Regions from separate parts of the Microbacterium sp. Ld4 genome, predicted to be linked through region 1. Evidence: predicted binding sites of a transcription regulator. Region 1 holds the regulator's gene; the other holds the start of a gene.
The links. Region 1 encodes HspR, which represses chaperone genes until heat shock. Its sites were predicted from a motif close to AAGTTGAGTCNNNNNGACTCAACTT; they were not measured.
Positions count from the first base shown of each region.

Region 2: ACJJV7_RS01670 (Hsp20/alpha crystallin family protein) is a predicted target of HspR. The motif match lies at 2,823-2,847, and genes of this name have one in related genera.

Region 1 is NZ_JBISHE010000013.1:402,862-413,416, reverse strand. It holds gene ACJJV7_RS12670 (GlxA family transcriptional regulator) at 1-967, opposite strand, end outside; gene ACJJV7_RS12665 (hypothetical protein) at 1,051-1,182, shown strand; gene ACJJV7_RS12660 (glycosyltransferase) at 1,199-2,290, opposite strand; gene ACJJV7_RS12655 (glycosyltransferase) at 2,292-3,512, opposite strand; gene ACJJV7_RS12650 (hypothetical protein) at 3,650-4,870, opposite strand; gene ACJJV7_RS12645 (hypothetical protein) at 4,953-5,540, shown strand; gene ACJJV7_RS12640 (heat shock protein transcriptional repressor HspR) at 5,580-6,017, opposite strand; gene ACJJV7_RS12635 (DnaJ C-terminal domain-containing protein) at 6,028-7,008, opposite strand; gene ACJJV7_RS12630 (nucleotide exchange factor GrpE) at 7,024-7,656, opposite strand; gene dnaK (molecular chaperone DnaK) at 7,659-9,530, opposite strand; gene ACJJV7_RS12620 (dipeptide ABC transporter ATP-binding protein) at 9,751-10,555, opposite strand, start outside.
Region 2 is NZ_JBISHE010000005.1:27,408-37,962, forward strand. It holds gene ACJJV7_RS01660 (DUF2207 domain-containing protein) at 1-1,751, opposite strand, end outside; gene ACJJV7_RS01665 (MarR family winged helix-turn-helix transcriptional regulator) at 1,812-2,243, shown strand; gene ACJJV7_RS01670 (Hsp20/alpha crystallin family protein) at 2,342-2,794, opposite strand; gene ACJJV7_RS01675 (prolyl oligopeptidase family protein) at 2,931-4,985, shown strand; gene ACJJV7_RS01680 (hypothetical protein) at 5,032-6,471, shown strand; gene ACJJV7_RS01685 (organic hydroperoxide resistance protein) at 6,475-6,897, opposite strand; gene ACJJV7_RS01690 (MarR family winged helix-turn-helix transcriptional regulator) at 6,912-7,352, opposite strand; gene ACJJV7_RS01695 (DUF1905 domain-containing protein) at 7,489-7,761, opposite strand; tRNA gene ACJJV7_RS01700 (tRNA-Arg) at 8,010-8,082, opposite strand; gene ACJJV7_RS01705 (asparagine synthase) at 8,148-8,792, opposite strand; gene ACJJV7_RS01710 (serine hydrolase domain-containing protein) at 8,869-10,356, opposite strand; gene ACJJV7_RS01715 (aldose 1-epimerase family protein) at 10,364-10,555, opposite strand, start outside.

The DNA.
Region 1 (10,555 bases):
ACGAGGCGACCTCGTCGACGCAGGCGAACCGCGAGCGGTAGGCCGTGGGCGTCGTTCCCAGGGTGCGCGCGAAGTTCTGGCGAAGCACCGCCGCCGATCCGAACCCGCACTCGTGCGCGATCGCATCGAGACCGAGCGAGGTCTGCTCGAGCAGTCGCTGCGCGTGGATGATGCGCTGCCGCCCCAGCCAGGCCGCGGGAGTCGTGCCGTAATCGGCCTTGAACCGCCGGGCGAACGTGCGCGGCGACATGTGCGCGCGGGCGGCGAGCTGCTCGATCGGCAGATCGAGCCGGAGGTTCTCGAGCATCCAGTCGGCGACCGGCGTGAGCGAGAGCGAGGTGGTCACCGGCAGCGGCGCCACGATGAACTGCGCCTGGCCTCCGTCACGCTGGGGCGGCACGACCATGCGGCGGGCGATGATGTTGGCGGCCTCGGCGCCGAGCTCGAGGCGGAGCAGGTGGAGGCACGCGTCGAGGCCGGCCGCCGTGCCGGCGCTCGTGATGATCCGGCCGTCCTGCACGTAGAGGACCGACGGGTCGACGTCGATGTCGGGGTACATCTCCGACAGCGTCTCTGCGTAGCGCCAGTGGGTCGTGGCGCGTCGCCCGCCGAGCACTCCCGCCGCGGCGACGACGAAGGCTCCGCTGCACACGGTGAGCAGCCAGGCGTCGCGCGCGACCGCCCCGCGGACCACATCCTGCACCCGCGGGTCGACGTCACCCCAGGCCTCGCGCGGGATCGGGGTGACCACGACGAGGTCGGCGGTCTCGGCGAATGACAGGTCGTCGTCGACATTGATCGAGAACCCGAGATTGCTCGGAACGACCCCGGGATCGGGAGTGACGATCCGGAAGTCGAAGTTGCGGATGCCGTCGTCGCTCCGATCGAGCCCGAACGCCTCGCACGCAAGACCGAACTCGAAGGGCGCGAACCCCGGCTGGACGATGCAGGCGACGGTCGTGAGCATGGCGATCTCCTTGGCAGGATTCCTGCGGACGGTGGCGTGACTGCCACTCGTGGCAGGATCAACGCAAGCATAGCGTTTCTGCCATGATCACTCTCCTGCTTTTCCTGCTCCTGTCCGCCGTCACCATCGCTGCCGTGGCCGGCACCGTCGTCGTCGTCCGGCGCGACGGCTACCGCCCGGCGAGGACGTGCGACGCGCCGTGCCGAACCGCGTGAGAGCGCCCCGGGCAGCTCACCGGCTGCGCGCGAGGTCGCGGGCGGCCGCGAGCAGGATGCCGGCGGAGCGCCCCCAGTCGAACGTCGCGATGTGCGCAGTCCCCGCCGCAACGAGGGCGTTCCGCACACCCGGGTCGTCGAGCGAACGCACGGCCGTCGCGACCGCCGCAGGGTCGAGCGGGTCGACGTACAGCGCACCGCCGCCCGCCACCTCGCGGAAGATCTCCATGTCGGTGATGACCGCCGGCACCCCCAGTGCGAGCGCTTCGGCGACGGGCAGACCGTAGCCCTCGTCGAGGCTCATCGTCACCAGGGCGGCGTGATCGGCGAGGAGCGCCGCGTACTCGGCATCCGTCACCCCGTCGTGGAAGACGATGTTGCCGCCCCCGGCGCCGAGCTGAGCCCGCCGTTCGGGGGTGATCCGCGAGAGCAGGTGAAGGGTGTGATCGGGCAGCCGGCGCATCGCCGCGACCAGCGTCTCGACGTTCTTGTACGGCATGAACGACCCCATGTAGACGAGGTTCCGCACCGGCTCGCCCTCGACCTGCGCCCCTGCGGGCAGGAGCTCCGCCAGTCGCTGCGGCGCGTTCGGGACGACCACGACCGGACGCCTGGTCAGCCGCACCCGCGCGAACTGGCGTGCGCTCGTCTCGCTGACGGTCGCCACGAGGTCGGCCGCGTTGAGCGTGAACCGCTGCGGCCAGTACGACAGGTGGAAGATCCGCCAGCCCACCCGCACCGGCCAGGGCAGCGCGCGCGGCGGCGTGCGGTGCCGGTAGTAGATCGTGTCGTGGAGCGTGAGGATCAATCCGAACCGGCGGCCCGCCGATCCGATCGTCTGCATCGGCGAGAAGACGACATCGGGGCGGTGGCGGTTCAGGATCCGGGCGGTGAACGGCTCGCGCACCGACGTCGGCGCGTGCAGCATCAGCGTCACGGCATCCGCCGGCAGCAGATCGCGCTGGGCGGGGTCGTGGATCAGGAACGTCACCTCGACGTCGCCCGCGGGTGCGGCGTCCGCGACCGCAGCGGCGAGTTCGGCCGAGTACCGGCTGATGCCGTCGTGGAAGTCGGTCCGGATGTACCGCGCGTCGAAGAACAGCCGCATGTCAGCTGGTGAGCGGCTCGCCGCGGTAGAGCTTCTCGAAGGTGTCGAGGGTGCGATCGATGTCGTGGATCTCGATGCCGGCGAGCGAGGCCTGCTGCATGCGCGAGTACTCCTCGGGCGACGCGGTCAGCACGGTGCGGAGCTTCGCGGCGAGGTCGTCGGCGTCGCCCGGCTCGAACAGGTAGCCGTTCTCGCCGTCGTGCACGAGGTGCGGCAGGGCCACGGCGTTGGCCGCGACGACCGGAAGACCCGACGCCATCGCTTCCATCGTCGCGATCGACTGCAGCTCGGCGATCGAGGCGATCGCGAACACGTCGGCGCGCGTGTACGTAACGCGCAGCTCCTCCTCGGACACCCGGCCGAGGAAGGTGACCCGGTCCTGCAGACCGAGGCGCTGCGTGGTGAGCTCGAGGTTCTTGCGCTGATCTCCGCCGCCGACGATGTCGAACACGACGTCGATTTCGGGCACGAGCTTCGCGATGGCCTCGAGGGTGACCTCGACGTGCTTCTCCGTCGTGAGCCGGCCGACGAAGAGCACCCGGCGACGCTGCGCGCGCGGCGTCAGGTCGGGCGTGTAGTTCGACTTGCGGATGCCGCAGCTGATCGGCACGACCCCCGAGATGTCGATCGTCTTCTCGAGGAACTCGGCGGCGTTGCGGGTCGGCGTCGTGACCGCGCGCGACATGGCGAACGTGCGCGCCGCATCTGCCCATGCCAGCTTGAGGAAGATGTTGTAGAGCCGCTGCGGCAGCAGCGTGAAGTCGAGGATGTTCTCGGGCATGATGTGGTTCGTCGCCACGACCGGGATGCCGCGCTGGTGAGCGATGCGGGTGAGACCTCGCCCGATCACGATGTGCGACTGGCTGTGCACGACGTCGGCGTCGACCGTGTCGAGGATGCGCCGCGAATAGTGCTTCGCCATCCACGGCAGCGCGAACCGGAGCCAGTCGTGCGGGTGCCAGCGCCAGCCGGGGAGGCGGTGCATGGTCAGCGGCTGACCCTCGATGACCTCGGTGAACACGCCGTGGTTGCGGTGGCCGACGCTGGGCGTCACGACGTGCACCTTGTGCCCGCGCTCGGCGAGGCCGGCCGCGAGACGCTCGGTGAAGCGCGCTCCGCCGTTCACGTCGGGCGAGAAGGTGTCCGCCGCGATGATCACGGTGAGGGGTCGGCGCTCGGCGACGGGCTCGCGCACGGGCTCGTCAGGGGGCGTCACGGTCACGGGTGGGCCAATCTGTGCGTCGGTGGCGCTGTGGGTGCGTCGCGATGCGAGACGGGTTCGCAGGTGCGCCGGTGAGCGAGTCTACCGGCGGGCCCCTGCCCAGCCTGAGAACAGCCGCCCCCGGGCGGGTCGTTCTGTCAGCGCACCGACAGAACGACCTGCACCGGGTGGTGGTCCGAGCCGAGCGGCGCGACGAACCGGCCCTTCGCCATCTTGCCGATGTTCGCCCAGCCGTAGACGACCGACCGCGACGGGCGCACGAGCACCTTGTCGACGTGGTCGCCCCACGTGACGCCGATGACGGGCTTCGTGCCCCGGGTCGGGTTCGCGCTGTTGTAGTGCTGACGCGTGAGCTTGCGCGACTCGTCGTAGGCGTCGTACCAGCCCGCCTTCTCGAGGATCTTCATCGACTTCTCGCTCGTCCGGGACTTGTGCGTGTTGAAGTCGCCGCTGATGACGACGCGCGCCTTCTTCCAGTCGGTGAGCGACCCGTGGCTCTTCGCGAGCTTGGCCAGCACGTTGTTCACGTACGGCCCGAGGCGGCTGGCCTCGTACTCGCGCTGCGCGACGGCCTTCGCACTGCCACCCACGACGAGGTGCGCGTTGAAGGCGACCACGTACTCGCCGGACCGGTTCTTCAACGCAGCCCAGGCGACGCCCTTGCCCGAGGTCGCGGCCTTCGAAGCGAAGCGGCTGAGGCCGGAGGTCGGCTTTCCCTTGGCGGCGGCGACCTTGCTGAACTCGCCGGCCCGGTAGAGGATGTCGGCCTGTCCGTCGTAGCCGAAGCGGTAGCCCGCGGGGGCCTTCTTGTACTTCGACGCCTCCTGCATCATCACTATGCCGGGCTTCATCTCGGCGATCCGGCGGTTGATGACGCCGGCGCGCGTGCCGAAACCGCTGCACGCGTTCGAGCAGATGTTCCACGTCACGACGGAGAACTTCGACGCGGATGCCGGGAGGGTCGCCTGCGCGGAGATCGTGCTGTGGCCGACGCGTCCGGCGGACGGACCGTAGACGACCTTGCCCTTGGCATCTTTCCACCACGCGCGCACCGCGACGTAGTGGTCGGTGCCGGGCTTGAGGCCCGAGATGGTCGCGCGCGTGCCGGTGACCGACGCGTTGGGGCTGCCGTCGGGAACGGCCTTCGCGTAGCTGGTCGACGCATGGACTTCATAGCCTTGGGCTTTGGGGACCGCGGGCCACGTCATCGTGAGGGTGGCGCCGGACGCCGTGAGGGAGGCGCCGGTGAAGCTGACGAGCCCGACACGGGCAGGACGAGCAGCCGCGGCTGCCGTCTCGACACCACTGGAAGACGGGGCCGCGACGGCGCTGAGGGTGGGGGTGGACAGGACGAGCACTGCCGCCAAAAGAATGGCTGACGCGCTGCGGATTACTGGGGGTTGCCGCATAGGCGGATGATAGCAACCTACGCTGGAGATCATGAGGCTTTTGTCAGACGCTGATCCGGCGCGGTGGGTTCCGATCGGTGGATCGTTCGGATTCCGCGGTCGACGGGCCCGCAAGAAGGCCATCGGGATGCTGCTCAGCCAGGCCGGCGCCGCCCTCGGCCGGGAGGCTCCCGGCAGCCGCGTCGCCGCGTGGGCGATGAGTCAGGCCATCCCCGCGCTCATGCGTCGCGCCGACGGCCGCGTGCTCGTGTGGGTGTGGAAGGACGACCCCGAGCTGATGGTCGTCATGGCGCAGTGCCAGGAGCTCACCCCACAGCTCCGCGTTGCGCGCGCGTCGATGCCGATCGAGTACGACGACACCCAGTCCTTCACGGGCTCGCCCCTCGGCGTCGGCGAGAAGCTCGAGATGTCGATGCCCGCCGATGCCCGCCAGACGCCGTTCGCGACGTACACCTGGGACACCAGTTCGCACCTCGTGACCGTCACCGCCGTGATCTCCGACCGCGAGCGCTTCGGCACCGTCATCGGCGAGGTCGACCGCCTCGCGCGCACCCTGCGCCTCGCGGGCGACGTCACCCTGGGCGGCGAATCGCAGACCCTGCGGATCGACCCGGCCTGAGCCTCCCGAAGGTTCCCGCTGGTTCAGGCGCCGGGGTTCTCAGTCGTCGAGCGGAAGCTGCGGGCGCCAGAGGACGACATCCGTCGCGCGGCGCACCCGGGTTCCCTGTCGCAGTGTGACGACCGACCCGGTCGCTCCGGCCGCGAACACGCGGGCCCCACGGCGCTGGGCCACCTCGGCGCGCAGCCGGTGATCGAGCTCGGTGACCTCGCGGCGCAGCACCCGCACCTCGTTCTCGAGGGCGATGATGCGCGAGATGGCCGGAAGGCTGACCCCGTCGGCCGACATCTGGGCGACTTCCCGCAGCTGCCCGACGTGGCGGAGGGAGTACCGGCGCGACCCGCCACGGGTGCGCGCCGGAACCACCAGCCCCAGCCGGTCGTACTGACGGAGAGTCTGAGGGTGCATGCCCGCGAGCTCGGCGGCCATCGCGATCGCGAGGATCGGCGCGTCTTCATCGAGGGTCTCGTCGGACATGGGTCTCACCTCATTCCCTCGCCTTGGCCATCAGGTCGGCGCGCGGGTTCTCCTTGGGCTCGAGGTCGGCGAACTGCTGCAGGGCTTCCCGCGCCCGCTCGTCGAGATGGGTCGGAACCGCGACCTGGACCTCGGCGAGCAGATCGCCGGTGCCCTTCGCGTTCTGCACCCCGCGCCCCTTGACGCGGAGCACCCGGCCCGACGGCGTTCCCGGGGCGACCCGGAGCTTCACCGTGTCGCCGCCGAGGGTCGGCACCTCGATCGTCGCGCCCAGAGTTGCCTCCGTGAACGTGATCGGCACGGTGACCCGCAGGTTCAGCCCGTCCCGCGTGAACACCGGATGCGGGCGGACCGTGACCGAGAGCACGATGTCACCGGTCTCGCCGCCGTCCGGAGACGGACGGCCGCGGCCTCGGAGCCGGATCTTCTGACCGTCCGAGACCCCTGCGGGGACCTTGACCTTGATCGGCTTGCCGTCTTCGCCCTTGAGCGTGATGGTGTCGCCCTTGACCGCGGTCGTGAAATCGAGCGTGGTCCGCGCCGTGACGTCAGAGCCGCGCTGCGGACCTCCGAAGCCGCGGAATCCGCCGCTCGGCTGGCCGAACCGGCCCGAGCCGAAGCCGCCGCCCTGCTGGCCGAACATCGCGAACAGGTCGTCGAAGTCGGCCGACTGGGCACCGCTGTTCGGGGTCGAGAACCTGCTGAAGACATCCTCGAACCCGCCGCCGCTCGCTCCCGGCTGGAAGCGAGCACCCGTGCCCATGGCGCGGAGCTGGTCGTACTCGGCGCGCTGCTCTTTGTCGCTGAGCACCGAGTACGCCTCGCTGACCTCTTTGAACTTCGCCTCGGCGGCGGGATCGCCCGCGTTCGAGTCGGGGTGGTAGGTGCGCGCCAGCTTGCGGTACGTCTTCTTCAGATCGGCATCCGTGACGTCCTTGGATACTCCGAGGACCTTGTAGAAATCCTTGTCGAACCAGTCCTGACTGGCCATTGCGCCTCCTCTCCCTTACTCGGCCGGAACCGCGACCACGACCTTCGCCGGGCGAAGCTCGATGTCGCCGAGGCGGTAGCCGGTTTCGACGACCTCGAGGATCGTCGACTCGGTCGCGCCGGGCGTCGGCGCCTGGAAGATCGCCTCGTGCTGCTGCGGGTCGAAGACCTCGCCGGCCTCGCCGTAGCGCTCGACGCCCAGGCGGGCGACGACGACGCGGAGCTTCTCGGCGATCGCGGTGAGAGCCGTGCCCTCACCGAGGTCGCCGTGCTTCTCGGCGCGGTCGAGGTCGTCGAGCACCGGGAGCAGGCCCTTGGCGACCGAGCCCTTGGCCCGGGCGATCTCGACCTCGCGCTGCTCTTCGGTGCGACGCCGATAGTTGGCGTACTCCGCCTGCAGGCGCTTGAGGTCGAGCAGCAGGTCCTGATCGCCTTCGGCATCCGCGACGGCAGCCTCATCGGACTGTGCCGCCCCGAGGATGTCGTCGACGGTCAACTCGTCGGGCTGCGTGTCGGTCGACTCTGCAGCGGTGTCATCCGATGCGGCCTGGGCCCCCTGCGGGGCGGGGCCGGAAGCGTTCGCCTCCGGCCCCTCCTCGCCGAGGACCTCGTCGCCGTCATCGGGCTGTTCGAAGTCCTTGTCGGCCATGATTACTTCTTCTCGTCCTCGTCGTCCACGACCTCGGCGTCGACGACGTCCTCGTCGGAGGCACCCTGGGCGGGCTGCTCACCTTCGGGGGCGTCGGTCGGCGCCTGAGCGGCATCCGCCTGGCCGGAGTTGTAGATGGCTTCGCCGATCTTCGACTGCGACGCGTTGAGCTTGTCGAACGCATCCTTCACCGCGTCGTCGTTGTCACCGGCGAGCGCCGTCTTGAGGGCGTCGACGTCGGCCTGGACCTCGGTCTTCACATCCTCGGGCAGCTTGTCGGCGTTCTCGGAGATGAGCTTCTCGATCGAGTACGAGAGCGTCTCGGCCTGGTTGCGGATCTCCGCGGCCTCGCGACGCTTCTTGTCCTCGGCCGCGTGCTCCTCGGCCTCGCGCACCATGCGCTCGATGTCGTCCTTCGGCAGCGACGAGCCGCCGGTGATCGTCATCGACTGCTCCTTGCCGGTGCCCTTGTCCTTCGCGGACACGTGCACGATGCCGTTGGCGTCGATGTCGAAGGTGACCTCGATCTGCGGGATGCCACGGGGAGCCGGGGCGATTCCGGTGAGCTCGAAGGTGCCGAGCGGCTTGTTGTCGCGCGTGAAGTCGCGCTCACCCTGGAAGACCTGGATCGCGACCGACGGCTGGTTGTCGTCGGCGGTCGTGAAGGTCTCGCTGCGCTTGGTCGGGATGGCCGTGTTGCGCTCGATGAGCTTCGTCATGATGCCGCCCTTGGTCTCGATGCCGAGGCTGAGGGGGGTCACGTCGATGAGCAGCACGTCCTTGCGCTCACCCTTGAGGACACCGGCCTGAAGGGCGGCGCCCACGGCGACGACCTCATCGGGGTTCACGCTCTTGTTCGGCTCCTGGCCGCCGGTGAGCTTCTTGACGAGCTCGGTGACCTGGGGCATGCGGGTCGATCCACCGACGAGCACGACGTGGTCGATGTCGCCGACCTTGATGCCCGCTTCGCGGATGACGTCGTCGAACGGCTTCTTGGTGCGGTCGAGGAGGTCCTTGGTGAGGTCCTCGAACTTCGCCCGCGAGAGCGTCTCGGACAGCGACACGGGGCCGGAGTCGGTCAGCGACAGGTACGGCAGGTTGATGGAGGTCGAGGTCGAGCCCGACAGCTCCTTCTTGGCCTGCTCGGCCGCTTCCTTCAGACGCTGCAGCGCGATCTTGTCGCCCGAGACGTCGACACCGGTCGTGTCCTTGAACTGCTTGATCAGGTAGTCGACGACGCGCTGGTCCCAGTCGTCACCGCCGAGACGGTTGTCACCGGAGGTCGAGCGCACCTGGATCGTGGAGAAGTCGTCGTCCTTGCCCACTTCGAGCAGCGAGACGTCGAACGTTCCGCCACCGAGGTCGAAGACGAGGATGAGCTCGTCCTCCTTGCCCTTGTCGAGGCCGTAGGCGAGCGCCGCGGCGGTGGGCTCGTTGATGATGCGCAGAACGTTGAGTCCCGAGATCTCACCGGCCTCCTTGGTGGCCTGGCGCTCCGCGTCGTTGAAGTACGCGGGCACCGTGATGACGGCATCCGTCACCGTGTCGCCCAGGTACTGCTCGGCGTCGCGCTTGAGCTTCTGGAGGATGCGGGCCGAGATCTCCTGCGGCGTGTAGTTCTTGCCGTCGATCGCCTGGGTCTTCCAGTCGGTGCCCATGTGACGCTTGACCGAGGTCAGCGTGCGGTCGACGTTGGTGACGGCCTGGCGCTTGGCGGTCTCGCCGACGAGCACCTCGCCGTCCTTCGTGAATGCGACCACCGAGGGGGTGGTGCGGAAGCCCTCGGCGTTGGCGATGACCTTCGGCTCGCCGCCTTCGAGGACACTGACGACCGAGTTGGTCGTTCCGAGGTCGATTCCCACTGCACGTGCCATGTGTGTCTCCTTCGTATGGATCTACGTCGATGAAAAGTCTTCTCGCAGCCCCGACGTGAACCTGAGTCGCGATGGCTCAAGGCTACTCCGGCGCTCTCGGAGAGTCAAACCAACTTGAGCCGATACATATCAACTTTGCAGGATGCCGATCCCGAACCCGTCCGCGAACGCCGAAACGCGCCGTCTGGGGACGGCGCGTTTCGGGTGCGGGAGTCGGGCGTCAGGCGGGCGTGGCCCCCCGGCGCCGGACGTGATGCCCTTGCCCCGGGATGGCCGCGATCAGGGCCTGCGTGTAGGGATCGGTGGGCGCGGTGAGGATCCGCTCCGCGGTGCCCATCTCGACCACGCGTCCCTGGCGCATCACGGCGACGCGGTCAGCGATCTCGGCGACGACGCCGAGATCGTGGGTGATGAACAGGTAGCTGAGCCCGCGCTCGTGCTGCAGCTGGGCGAGCAGGTCGAGGATCTGCGCCTGCACCGACACGTCGAGCGCCGAGACCGCCTCGTCGAGCACGAGGAACTCGGGGTCGAGCGCGAGGGCACGCGCGATCGCGACGCGCTGGCGCTGACCGCCGGAGAGCTCGTCGGGGTAGCGCGCGAGGATCGCCTGCGGCAGCGCCGTCTGCTCCACGAGCTGACGGACCTTCATGAGGTGGGATGCCGCGTCGCCCTCACCCAGCGAGCGGAGCGGCTCGCCGATGAGCTGAGCCACGGTCAACCGCGGGTTCAGCGAGTCGTACGGGCTCTGGTAGACGAGCTGGAAGCGTCGCCGCAGCTGCCGGAGCGCGCTTGCGCCGAGGTTCGTGATGTCCTCACCGTCGAACTCGACGGTTCCCGAGGTCGGCTCCTCGAGCCGCAGCACGACGCGGGCCAGGGTGCTCTTGCCGCTCCCCGACTCCCCCACGACGGCGAGCGTCTCGCCGCGCCGGATGTGGAGAGACACGTCGTCGACCGCGATGACCTCCTTCTCGCCTCCGCGACGCCCGGACGGCGGGAGCGGGAAGGCCTTCACGAGGTTCGAGACG
Region 2 (10,555 bases), on a different contig from region 1:
CCCCCACCGGCGAAACCCCCACCGGTGGACCCGCCCGACGATGACGACGATGCGGCCGCGACCGACAGCGATCCGATGCCCGCGGAGAACGACGAGACGTTGAACGCCGCCGCGCCGGCGTACCAGGTCGGGGTCATCGTCTGGGTGTTCTCGTACAGCACGGCGAGCTGCGACGCCCACTCCTTCTCCTGCCCGAACACCACGGCATAGGGAAGAAGCGCCTCGTACAGCGCCAGCATCTGCCGGGGGTCGCCGACGTCGACCGCGACGCGCTCGGCACCGTCGGGCGACTGCAGCATGCGGATGCGGTCCGCCTCTGCCCATTCGATGAACTGCCGCAACCCGGCCAGGTGATCGCGGACCTCGGCGCCGTCCGCACTCAGCGGTGTGTGCACGAGGCAGACGATCGCGACGACGAGGAGAAGAGGCGCGGTGATGAGCAGTGTCACGGGCCAGAGCGGGTCGACAGCGGCATCCAGCATCGACGCACTGCACACGAGCACCACGACCGCCGCGGCGAGCCCGACGAGCAGCGGACCCAGCCGCGCCCACACCGACACCCGGCGGTAGAGCCCGCGCGCCTTGAGCGCTTTGCCGGCCTCAGCCAGGATCTTCTGCGCACGCGTGGAGACACGGGTGTCCTGACTCCCGAACTCGTAGGTGTCCCCGGGCGCACCCGACGGAAACAGCGCATCGAGCAGCATCCGGCCGTCGCGGTCGGCGCGCGAGCGGTCGATGAGTTCGGCCACGAGTTTGGCTTTGCCCTTCGACTCCTCCGAGGAGAGCAAGCGGATCGACCCGACGATGGCCTGCTCGAGCACCTCGGCGGGAATCGCCTTGCCGGTCTTCGACAGGAACACCGCCGCCTCGAGGGCGTCCACTCCCGGCGGCGGGCCGAACTCCGCGACCACCGTGGGCCGCCCCGGCGCGTTGCGGAGGGTCGTCCGCCGCACCGCGATCGCCCAGACGGTCGCGGCCAGCAGCGCGACGAAGGCCGCGAGCTGCGCCCAGAGCCACGGCGAGCGCACATACGACGTGTCGAGCGGCGTGAACGTCCCGTCGGCGAATCCGACGGCGACGGTCAGCGTCTCCCCCGGGGCGAGGTCGGCCTGGCGCGCAGTGACCGTGGCCCCCTCGCCCGATTCTTCGAGGTCGATGCCGTCACAGGCGACCCCGCTCCTGAAGGCCCCCGCGTAGCAGGCGGTCTCGCCCATGGCATCCGAGAGGGCGGGGGCGAGATGCACCGTCGCCGTCACCGTGCCGAACGGCTGCCGCCAGTCGGTGCCGTTGACGTCGAGGTAGAGCTCCGTGCCGGTGTCGGCGAAATCCTGGGTCACGTTGTCGAGCGTGTACGTGAAGACGAAGACCTGACGGCCCCTCACGAAGTCGTCCTTCCGTGCGACGACCTCCAGCCCGCCGTCGATGTCGTCGGTCTCGACGTCCCACTCCTCGCCCGTTTCGTCGACGACCGATTCGAGCGAGGGTCGCATCGGCTCGCCCTGGCGGGAGTCGGGGATCACGCGGCGCATGCCGTGGTTCTGATCGGCGTCGGGGAAGATCGCGACGAATCGCTCGACGACGCGCAGGCGGCTCACGCCGTCGTCGTCCCGGGTCAGGGTGTAGTCGGCGTCGAGGCTTTCGAAGGCGAAGTCGTCGACGTCGGCCGCGGCGATCGACGGCGCTGCGAACACCCCGAGGAACACGGCCAGGACGGATGCCACGAGGGCGGCGAACGCACGAGTCGTCGTCATGGTCCTCGAGCCTACGAGTCGAGGGGCCGGGGGCCTACGAGCGGCGATACAGTTGACGCCATGACAGACCGACGCCTCGCCATCGACGCGTGGGAGAGTCTGTTCCGGGCTCAGCACGAAGTGATGGAAGAACTGTCGCGCGACTTCTCCGACGACGACCTCTCCCAGGCCGAGTACGACGTGCTCCTGACCGTGACCCGCGGCGAGCGCGGCGCCGCCCGCCTTCGCGACGTCACGGCGAACATGCTGATCAGCCAGCCGAGCGTCTCCCGCCTCGTCGACCGGATGGTGCGCCGCGGGCTCGTCACCAAGTGCCAGGATCCGTCGGACGGTCGCGGCGCCGTCATCTCGGTCACCGAGGCGGGCTCCCGCTCGTTCCGGCGCGTGGCAGGCCTCCATGGACGCAAGATCGCCGAGCGGATGTCGGTGCTCACCGACGAGGAGCTCACGCGGCTGCAGGCCCTGACCGCGAAGCTGCGCGCGACCCCCTGACCGGCCTGACCCCCTGACCGCGCCGTACGCAGAACCGCCCCGCATCCGGGCGGGATGCGGGGCGGCTAGATGCGCGCGTCAGCGGGCGCGGGCCCGACTCACTGGTCGATCGGCTGCGGCTGGTCGCTCTCGCTCGCGGTGATGGTCGACGACCCACCGTCGACGGTCACCTCGATCTTGCGCGGCTTGGCCCGCTCGCTCACCGGAATGGTGACGCTCAGCACGCCGTTGCTGTAGGTCGCCGCGATGCCGTCGGTGTCGATCCCCTGGCCGAGGTTCAGCTGACGCAAGAAGCTCGCCGCCTCGCGCTCGCGGGTGATCCACTTGACGCCCTCGCCCGCGGCGAGGGTGCGCTCGGCGCGGACGGTCAGCAGCTGTCCGTCCACGTCGATGTCGACCGAGCCCGGGTCGATACCCGGCAGGTCGGCGGTGAGGACGTAGTGGTCGCCGTCGCGATAGAGGTCCATCGGCATCCGTCGCGGTCCGCGGCGCGTGTCGAAGAGGCTCGACGCGAGTCGGTCGATGTCACGGAACGGGTCGTACGTGGCCATGATTCTCTCCTTCTGTTCAGTGGTCTCAAAGTTGAGCCTTAGCGGCTCAAGTACCTCCAGATTAGCACTCGACCCCGGAGAGTGCCAACGGTTCTCGCAGGGCGAACGACGCCGCCGGCGCACTTAGGCTGACGGGATGAGCAGCGCCGAGATCGCCCCCGAACCCGCCGACCCGTTCCTCTGGCTCGAGGACATCTCCGGGCCGGACGCAGCCGGGTGGGCGGCCGATCGCACTGCCGAGACCGAGGCCCGGTTCGCCGGTGAGCCGCGGACCGACCTGCAGGGCAGGCTCACCCGCATCCTCGACGATCCCGACCGCCTCGTGGTCCCGTCCCGCCACGGCGACCTCATGTACGACTTCTGGCGAGACGCCGACCACCCCCGCGGTCTCTGGCGTCGCACCTCCCGCGCCGCGTTCGCGGCGGGCACGCCCGAGTGGGAGGTCCTCCTCGACGTCGACGCGTTGGGCCGCGAAGAAGGCACCGCCTGGGCCTTCGGCGGAGCGACCCACGGCCCTTCCGGATCGCAGCGCGCGCTCGTCCGCCTCAGCCCCGACGGCGGCGACGCCGCGGTCCTCCGCGAGTTCGACCTCGAGACGGGCCGGTTCGCCCTGGACACCCCGTTCTCCCTCGGAGCGCACAAGCACCGCGCCGCCTGGATCGACCGCGACACCCTGCTCGTCGCCTCCGCCCTCCACGGCGGCGACGTCACCGACTCCGGGTACCCCGTGACCGCGCGGGTCTGGCCTCGCGGCACCCGCCTCGACGACGCCCAGCCGATCGTCGCCGGCGCGGCATCCGATGTCGGCGTCTTCGTGCACGTCGACCACACCGATGCCCGCGCCACGCCGCTCGTGATCGTGGCGCACGACTTCTTCACCTCCGAGACCTGGGCGTGGCGGGGCGACGAGCCGCAGCTCATCGCGGCGCCCCCGGACGCCGACGTCGACGTGCACGGCGATCTCGTCACCGTGCGGACGACCACCCCGTGGCGGATCGGCGAGGTCGTCCACCCCGCCGGTACGCTCCTGCTCGGCCCGCTCGAGACCCTCACGGGTGGCGACGGGACGGGCTTGCGCGTCGTCTTCTCCCCCACCCAGACGACCGTGCTCGAGACCTGGACGTGGACGCGCACCCGCCTCGTGCTGACCCTGCTCGACCGGGTGCAGAGCCGCCTCGTCGCGATCGACCCGGTCACCGACGCCCGCACCGACCTCGACCTCGGACTCGGCGACGACGACCTCTTCACGGCGAGCGTCGTGACCGCCGACGACGAGGAGGACGACGAGATCTGGCTCGTCGCCCGGGGATTCGTGACCCCGCCGACGCTGCTCGTCTCGGATGCCGCCGCCCCGCGCGCCCGCGTCGTCGCCCGAGGACGCGCGAGCTTCGACGCCTCGGGACTCGTCGCGTCGCAGCATTGGGCGGTCTCGGCCGACGGCACGCGGGTGCCGTACTTCGAGGTCGGACCCCGCGACCGGGTCGGCCCCCTCCCGGTGCTGATGAACGGGTACGGCGGGTTCGAGCACGCGCTCACGCCCGAGTACCCCACGATCGTCGGACCGGCCTGGCTCGAGCGCGGCCGCGTCTACGTGGTCGCGAACATCCGAGGCGGCGGCGAGTTCGGCCCGTCGTGGCACCGGGCGGCGCTGCGAGAGAACCGCTACCGCGCCTACGAGGACTTCGCCGCCGTGGCGCGCGACCTCGTGACGCGGGGTGTCTCGACCGCCGATCGCATCGCCTGCCACGGGCGCAGCAACGGCGGCCTGCTGGTCGGGAACATGCTCACCCAGTATCCCGACGACTTCGGGGCGATCGTCTGCGGCGTGCCGCTGCTCGACATGCGCCGGTACACGCGGCTGTCGGCAGGGGCGAGCTGGATCGCGGAGTACGGCGACCCCGACGACCCCGACGACTGGGAGTTCGTGCGCACCTTCTCGCCGTACCACCTCATCGAGCCCGGCCGCGAGTACCCGCCCTCGCTTATCTACGCGGCGGCGAGCGACGACCGCGTGGGTCCGGTGCAGGCGCGGAAGATGGCGGCGCGACTGGCCGACGAGACGGATGCCGTCGTCCACTACCTCGAGCCCCTCGAAGGCGGTCACGCCGGCACGATCGACTCGGCCTCGACGGCGGCGCTGCACGCGACGATCCACGCCTTCCTCGACGCGACCGTGGCGCGGCCCGCCTGAGCGCGCACGGTCGCGCCCGTAGTCTGGGGGTGGGAGGCGCATCAGCATGAGCACCATCGGAACGGTCGACGCCGACCGCGACGCCGTCGTCGCCGTGTGGGAGGAGACGCCCCACACCGACGCCGCATTCCTCGACCGTCTGCGCGAGCACTTCCCGGCGCTCCACGAAGCGACGAGCCGTCTCGTCGGCGACGCGCCCGACGGCGCCGACCTCGTGCACGCCCTCGTGGCGGCGGCATCCGAGGGCTGGCATGCCCGCTCTCTCGACCTCAAGGTGCACGGAGAGGTCCGCGGCTCCGACCGGCTCACCTCCCGGCACGCGGTGGGCGTCTCGTGCTTCGTCGACCGCTACGCCGGCAACCTCGCGGGGCTCACCGACGAGATCGCCGCGCTGGGTGCGCTGGGGGCCACGGTCCTGCACCTGCAGTCGCCGTTCGCCCGTCGTCCGGGCGGCACAGCCGACCTCCGCCGGATCGACCCCGGTCTGGGGTCGCTCGCCCGCCTCGCCGACCTGTCGGCCGGCCTCCGCCTGGCCGGCATCTCGCTCGCCGTCGACGCGCCCGTCGAGGCGCCGGCGACAGCCTTCGTGGCAGACCTGCTGTTCCTCGCCAACCACGGCGTCGAAGCGTTCGTCGTCGACGACCCGGCGGTCGCCGCGGTCGCCCGCGAGGTGCTCGCGATCGGGGCTCCCGGTGTGGCCGTCGTCGCCCCGCCGGCGAGCGCCGCTCCCCTCTGGGAGGCGCTCGCGACCGGCGATGCGGCGCCGCTGCAGCGCGACGTGGTCACGCACGGAGGCGAGGTGCGCCTGGTGGCGGTGCGCGACGCCGACGCGCTGACCTTCGGGCCGGATGCCGACCGGCTCACCGCGTTCTACGCCGAAGGCGCCTCGTTCGCCCGGGGCGTCGGGGTTCCCGGCGGCGTGGCGGGCACCACCGCCTCGCTCGCCGGTGTCGAGTCCGGCGATCCGCTGGGCGTCGCGCGGGTGATCCTCGCTCACGCGCTCGTGCTGGCAGCGCCGGGCGTTCCGATGATCGTGTGGGGCGACGAGGTCGCGCAGCTGAACGACGACACCGTGTCTGCCGATCCGCTCCGCCGAGGCGACCCTCGCTGGGTGCACCGGGGGCAGAAGCCGCGTGATCGCTACGCCCAGGCGCGGGATGCCGGCAGCGCACCCGGCCGCGTGCAGGCGGCCGTCCGCGCGCTCATCGCGGCGCGGCACGCGACCCCGGAGTTCGATGGCACGCGGGTGCTCGGATTCGACGTTCCGGTACCTTCGGTCGTCGGCTGGCAGCGGCCCGGAGACGCTGGCGTCATGCTGGTGCTCGCGAACACGGCGACCGAGGCGGCATCCGTCGGCGCCGACACCCTCTCGGGCTTCGCCGCCCGCGCGATCGATGTGGTGGGCGGCGGCGAGGTCGACCTGCGTGACGGGGTGGCGCTGCCCGCCTGCGGATTCCGCTGGCTGCGCGCCACCCCGATCAGCTGACCGTCAGTCCTGGACGACCCGGACGGTGACCTCGATGTTGCCGCGCGTGGCGTTCGAGTAGGGGCAGATCTGGTGCGCGGCGTCGGCGATCTTCTGCGCTTCGGCCGGCTCGAGGTGCGGGATGACGACCTCGAGCTCGACGCCCAGACCGAAACCACCCTCGCCGTTCGAACCGATGTGCACGCGTGCGCCGACGCTGGTGTCTTCGAGCTTCACCTTGTGGGTGCGCGCGGCGGCCTGGAGTGCGCTGTGGAAGCAGGCCGCGTAGCCGGCGGCGAACAGCGCCTCGGGGTTCGGAGCGCCGCCGGGGCCGCCCATCTCCTGGGGGATGCGCACGTCGGTGTCGACGAACCCGTCGCGGGTGGCGACGTGGCCGTTGCGGCCGTCTCCGGTCGCCAGTGCTTCGGCGGTGTACAGAACGTCCATGGTCGTTCCTTTCGTCAGGAGGCGGATGCCTCGTTGCCCTGTCGGATGGTCCGGTTGAGGTCGTGGATCGCGTCGAGCAGCACACGCGCCTTCTCGCCGGTCAGGCCGGTGCAGCGGGCGATCTCGGGGCCGACCACGTCGAGCTCGCGGCGGAGCGCGCGTCCGTCATCGGTCAGCGAGATCTCCACGATCCGATCGTCGCTGCGCGCCCGCTCTCGCGAGACGAGCCCGCGGTTCTCGAGGCGGCGGAGCAGCGGCGACAGCGTTCCCGAGTCGAGGAAGAGCTCTTCTCCCAGTTCTTTGACGCTGCGAGGCCCACGGTCGGCCAGCGACACGACCGCCAGGTACTGCGGGTAGGTGAGTTTCCAGGGCGCCAGCACGCGCCGGTAGGCCTGGGTGAAGGCATGGCTCGCGGAGTAGACCCCGAAGCACACCATGTCGTCCGTCACGCTCATACTGATATGGTTGCACGCAATTCAATTGTGCACAACTGATTGGACACCGCCGACCTTCTCGATTCGTCGAGGAGCACGGGGCCCTCTGGCAGAGCCTGCGAGGACTAGGTCGAGATGATGCAGGTGAGGGCATCGGTCATCTCTTCGTGACCGTCACCTCGACCGCGTCACCGATGTCCTTCGCGAGCCGGTTGCGAACCTTGGCGTTGAGAGACACCATGTGCCCTCCGGCCCCGGTGGGCATGGCACTGACGTTCTCAAGGACGACGTCGTCGACCCTCGCGTCGACGCGGACGGTCCGGCCGGTGCCGAACCAGTCCGCCGAACCGGGAATCTCGACGCAGCTCCAGGTCTCGCCCTTGACCTCGACACCAATCGTGGTGGTGAACGTCAGATCCTCTGCACCCATGCGCGCCAGCCTACGTGCGGACGACCCCGCGTTGCCCGCCCTTCTCGTCGCGGCCGGTGCGTGTCGGCGACGCTCGCACGAGAAAGTGACCGTCCTCCCGGGTACGCCGTTCGGGTCGTCGCACGATCGCGTTATCACGCGGGAATCGCCCTCACGTGCCGCGAAGCGAGACTCAGATTCTGACCGGCCGGAACACACGGAAAAGGCCCCGCCGGAGCGAGGCCTTTCCTGACTGTCTCAACACAGTGTGCGCCCGAAGGGACTCGAACCCCTAACCTTCTGATCCGTAGTCAGATGCTCTATCCATTGAGCTACGGGCGCATCGGCCCTCTTCAGGGCCGAGGAACAGCATACGGCACGCTCGTCCGCATCTGAAATCGAGGCCCCTACTCGAGCTCGGCAGGATCGATTCCGCCCGGGCCGGGCTCGAGCACCGGCTCGGGTTCGGCGCCGTCGGCACGCAGCGCCTGCTGCTTCGCGACGCTCCTGCGGTGAGCGCGGAGCTTGGGCAGGTCGACGAGCCGGAGCGCCTGCATCCGAGCGACGCGCATGCGGTCGTAGTCGGCCTCGAGGTCGGGCCGGGCGGCCGCGATGCGCAACGAGCTGTCGATGTTCTTCGACACCTCGCCCCACGCGGCATCCCTCGCGTCGGAGACCAGCTTGCGCAGCTCGCTCTCGTCGGCGGCGCGCGCGCGGAGCTCCTGCGCGACGTGGAGCGACTGCTTCTGCCTGCGGCGGAGGTTGCGCACGTCACGACGGCGGTAGTCGTGCGTCCCGCCCGAATCGGAGTAGCGGCTGCGGGCGGCCTTGCGGTCGCGTTCGGTGCGCTCGGCGTCGGCTTCGGCTTCGGCGGCGAGGGAGAGGAGCGTCTCGCGGGCATCGGCGAGGAATCGGTCGGCTTCGAAATCGTCGCCGTCGGCCAGGATGTGGACGAGGATGCGGTTCTTCAACGCCAAACGTGTCGCTGCGGAGGCGATGTAGAGCCCCTCGGCGACGACGTCTCGGGTCTTGACCCGCGGATTCTCCGTCACGCTCACCCCTTCTCCCCGATTCTACGGGGCGGGAGGGCTCTCCCCCTAGGTCGAAAAGAGCGCTCGCCCTCGCCCGTCAGCTCCGAGGCCGCGTCGGCAGGGCGTGACCGGCCGGGCCGTCGCCGCGAAGTGGCGGATACCGCCAGGCCAGCCGCGCACGCTCCCCCGGGACCACGTCGACGAGAAGCGTGTGCGGGGTCTGGATCATGCGCAGATGCGCGTGCCAGACGCCCGCCTCATCGACCCCTGCCCGCGCGCGGAAGGGCACCGCATCGAGGCCGTCGGCCGGCGCCGGCCACTCCCCGGCCGCCCATTCGCCGCGGCCCACCGGAAGGGTGACCTCGAGGCCGGGGCCCTCCAGCCGCAGATCCCATCCGTCGCCGGTGGGGACGACCTCGACAGCCTCCACCCCGGGCACCGGCGAGCCGCTCGCGAACACGGTGCGCGTCGCAGGGGCGGCCGCGACCGAGGCCCTGCCCGAGAATGCGGCGCCGGTGTCGGCGGGCGAAGGGGCGGCGAGCCGGGCGAGACGCTCGCGCAGCGCCGCATCCGACCCCTCCGACCCGGCACCCGCCATCGCGGGCACGAGGTGCGACGTCAGCAGGTCGAGCAGCCGGGCCATGTCGACGGTCTCCGCCGTGGTGATGACGACCGCATCCTGCTCGGGCCACACCAGGATGAACTGCCCGTAGGCCCCGTCGCCGCGGTAGCCGTGACGGTTCATCCAGTACTGGAAGCCGTAGCCCTGCCGCCACTCGAGCGGCTCGGCACCCCCCGGCGCGCGATGGTCGGCGTCGTTGGGCATCTGCGTCGACGTGGCTGCGTCCACCCATTCCGGGTCGAGGATCTGCTCGCCCTGCCAGGCGCCGCGGTCGAGCATGAGCTGGCCGGCCTTCGCGAGCGACTCGGTGCGCACGTGCAGGCCCGAGAAGCCCATCTCGACGTCACCGAGCATCATCCACTGCGCCTCGTCGATTCCGAGCGGAGCGAACAGGCGCGGTTCGAGGTAGTCGAGCAAGCCGCCGCCGGTCGTCTGCGCGACGAGGCGCGCGACACCGAAGATCGTGGGCTGGTTGTAGGCGAAGACCGAGCCCGGCTCACGCTCCGGCGGAACGGCGAAGAAGCCGGCGAGCAGGTCGTCGCCGCGCGCGGCGGCGGCCGCAGCCGCGCGATCGAGCGTCTCCTGCTCGTGCCCGCTCGACATCGACAGGGCATGACGCACGAGGTACCGACCGAACTTCTCATCGGTCGTCTCGTCCACCAGGTCGGGAAAGTGATCGATCATGCGGTCGTCGAGCCCGAAGCGCCCCTCGGCGATCGCGAGGCCCGCCGCCGCCGAGGTGAACGTCTTCGAGAGCGAGTAGACGAGGTGGGACAGGTCACTCGCGTAGGGCGCCCACCACCCCTCCGCGACCACGTGCCCGTGGCGCACGATCATGAGACTGTGCATGTCGACCCCGGCCGCGTCGAGCGCGGTCAGCAGGGCGTCGACGCCTGCCGCATCGACGCCCTGCGCCGAGGGAGTGGAGCGCGGAAGGGAACGGCCGGGCGACGAGGAGTCCATCAGAGCCTCAGATCGCGCCGATGCGCCACGTGGCGACGAGGTCATCGCCGGGGGCGATCACCCGCAGCCCGGTGTCGAACGGATACCGGTCGTCGTTGAACGCGTCGGGCGCGCACGTCATCGGCTCGACCGCGACACCGTTGCGGTGAGCGGGATTCGCGGGCCCGTCGGGCTTGTCGCCCGTGTAGACCTGCACCCA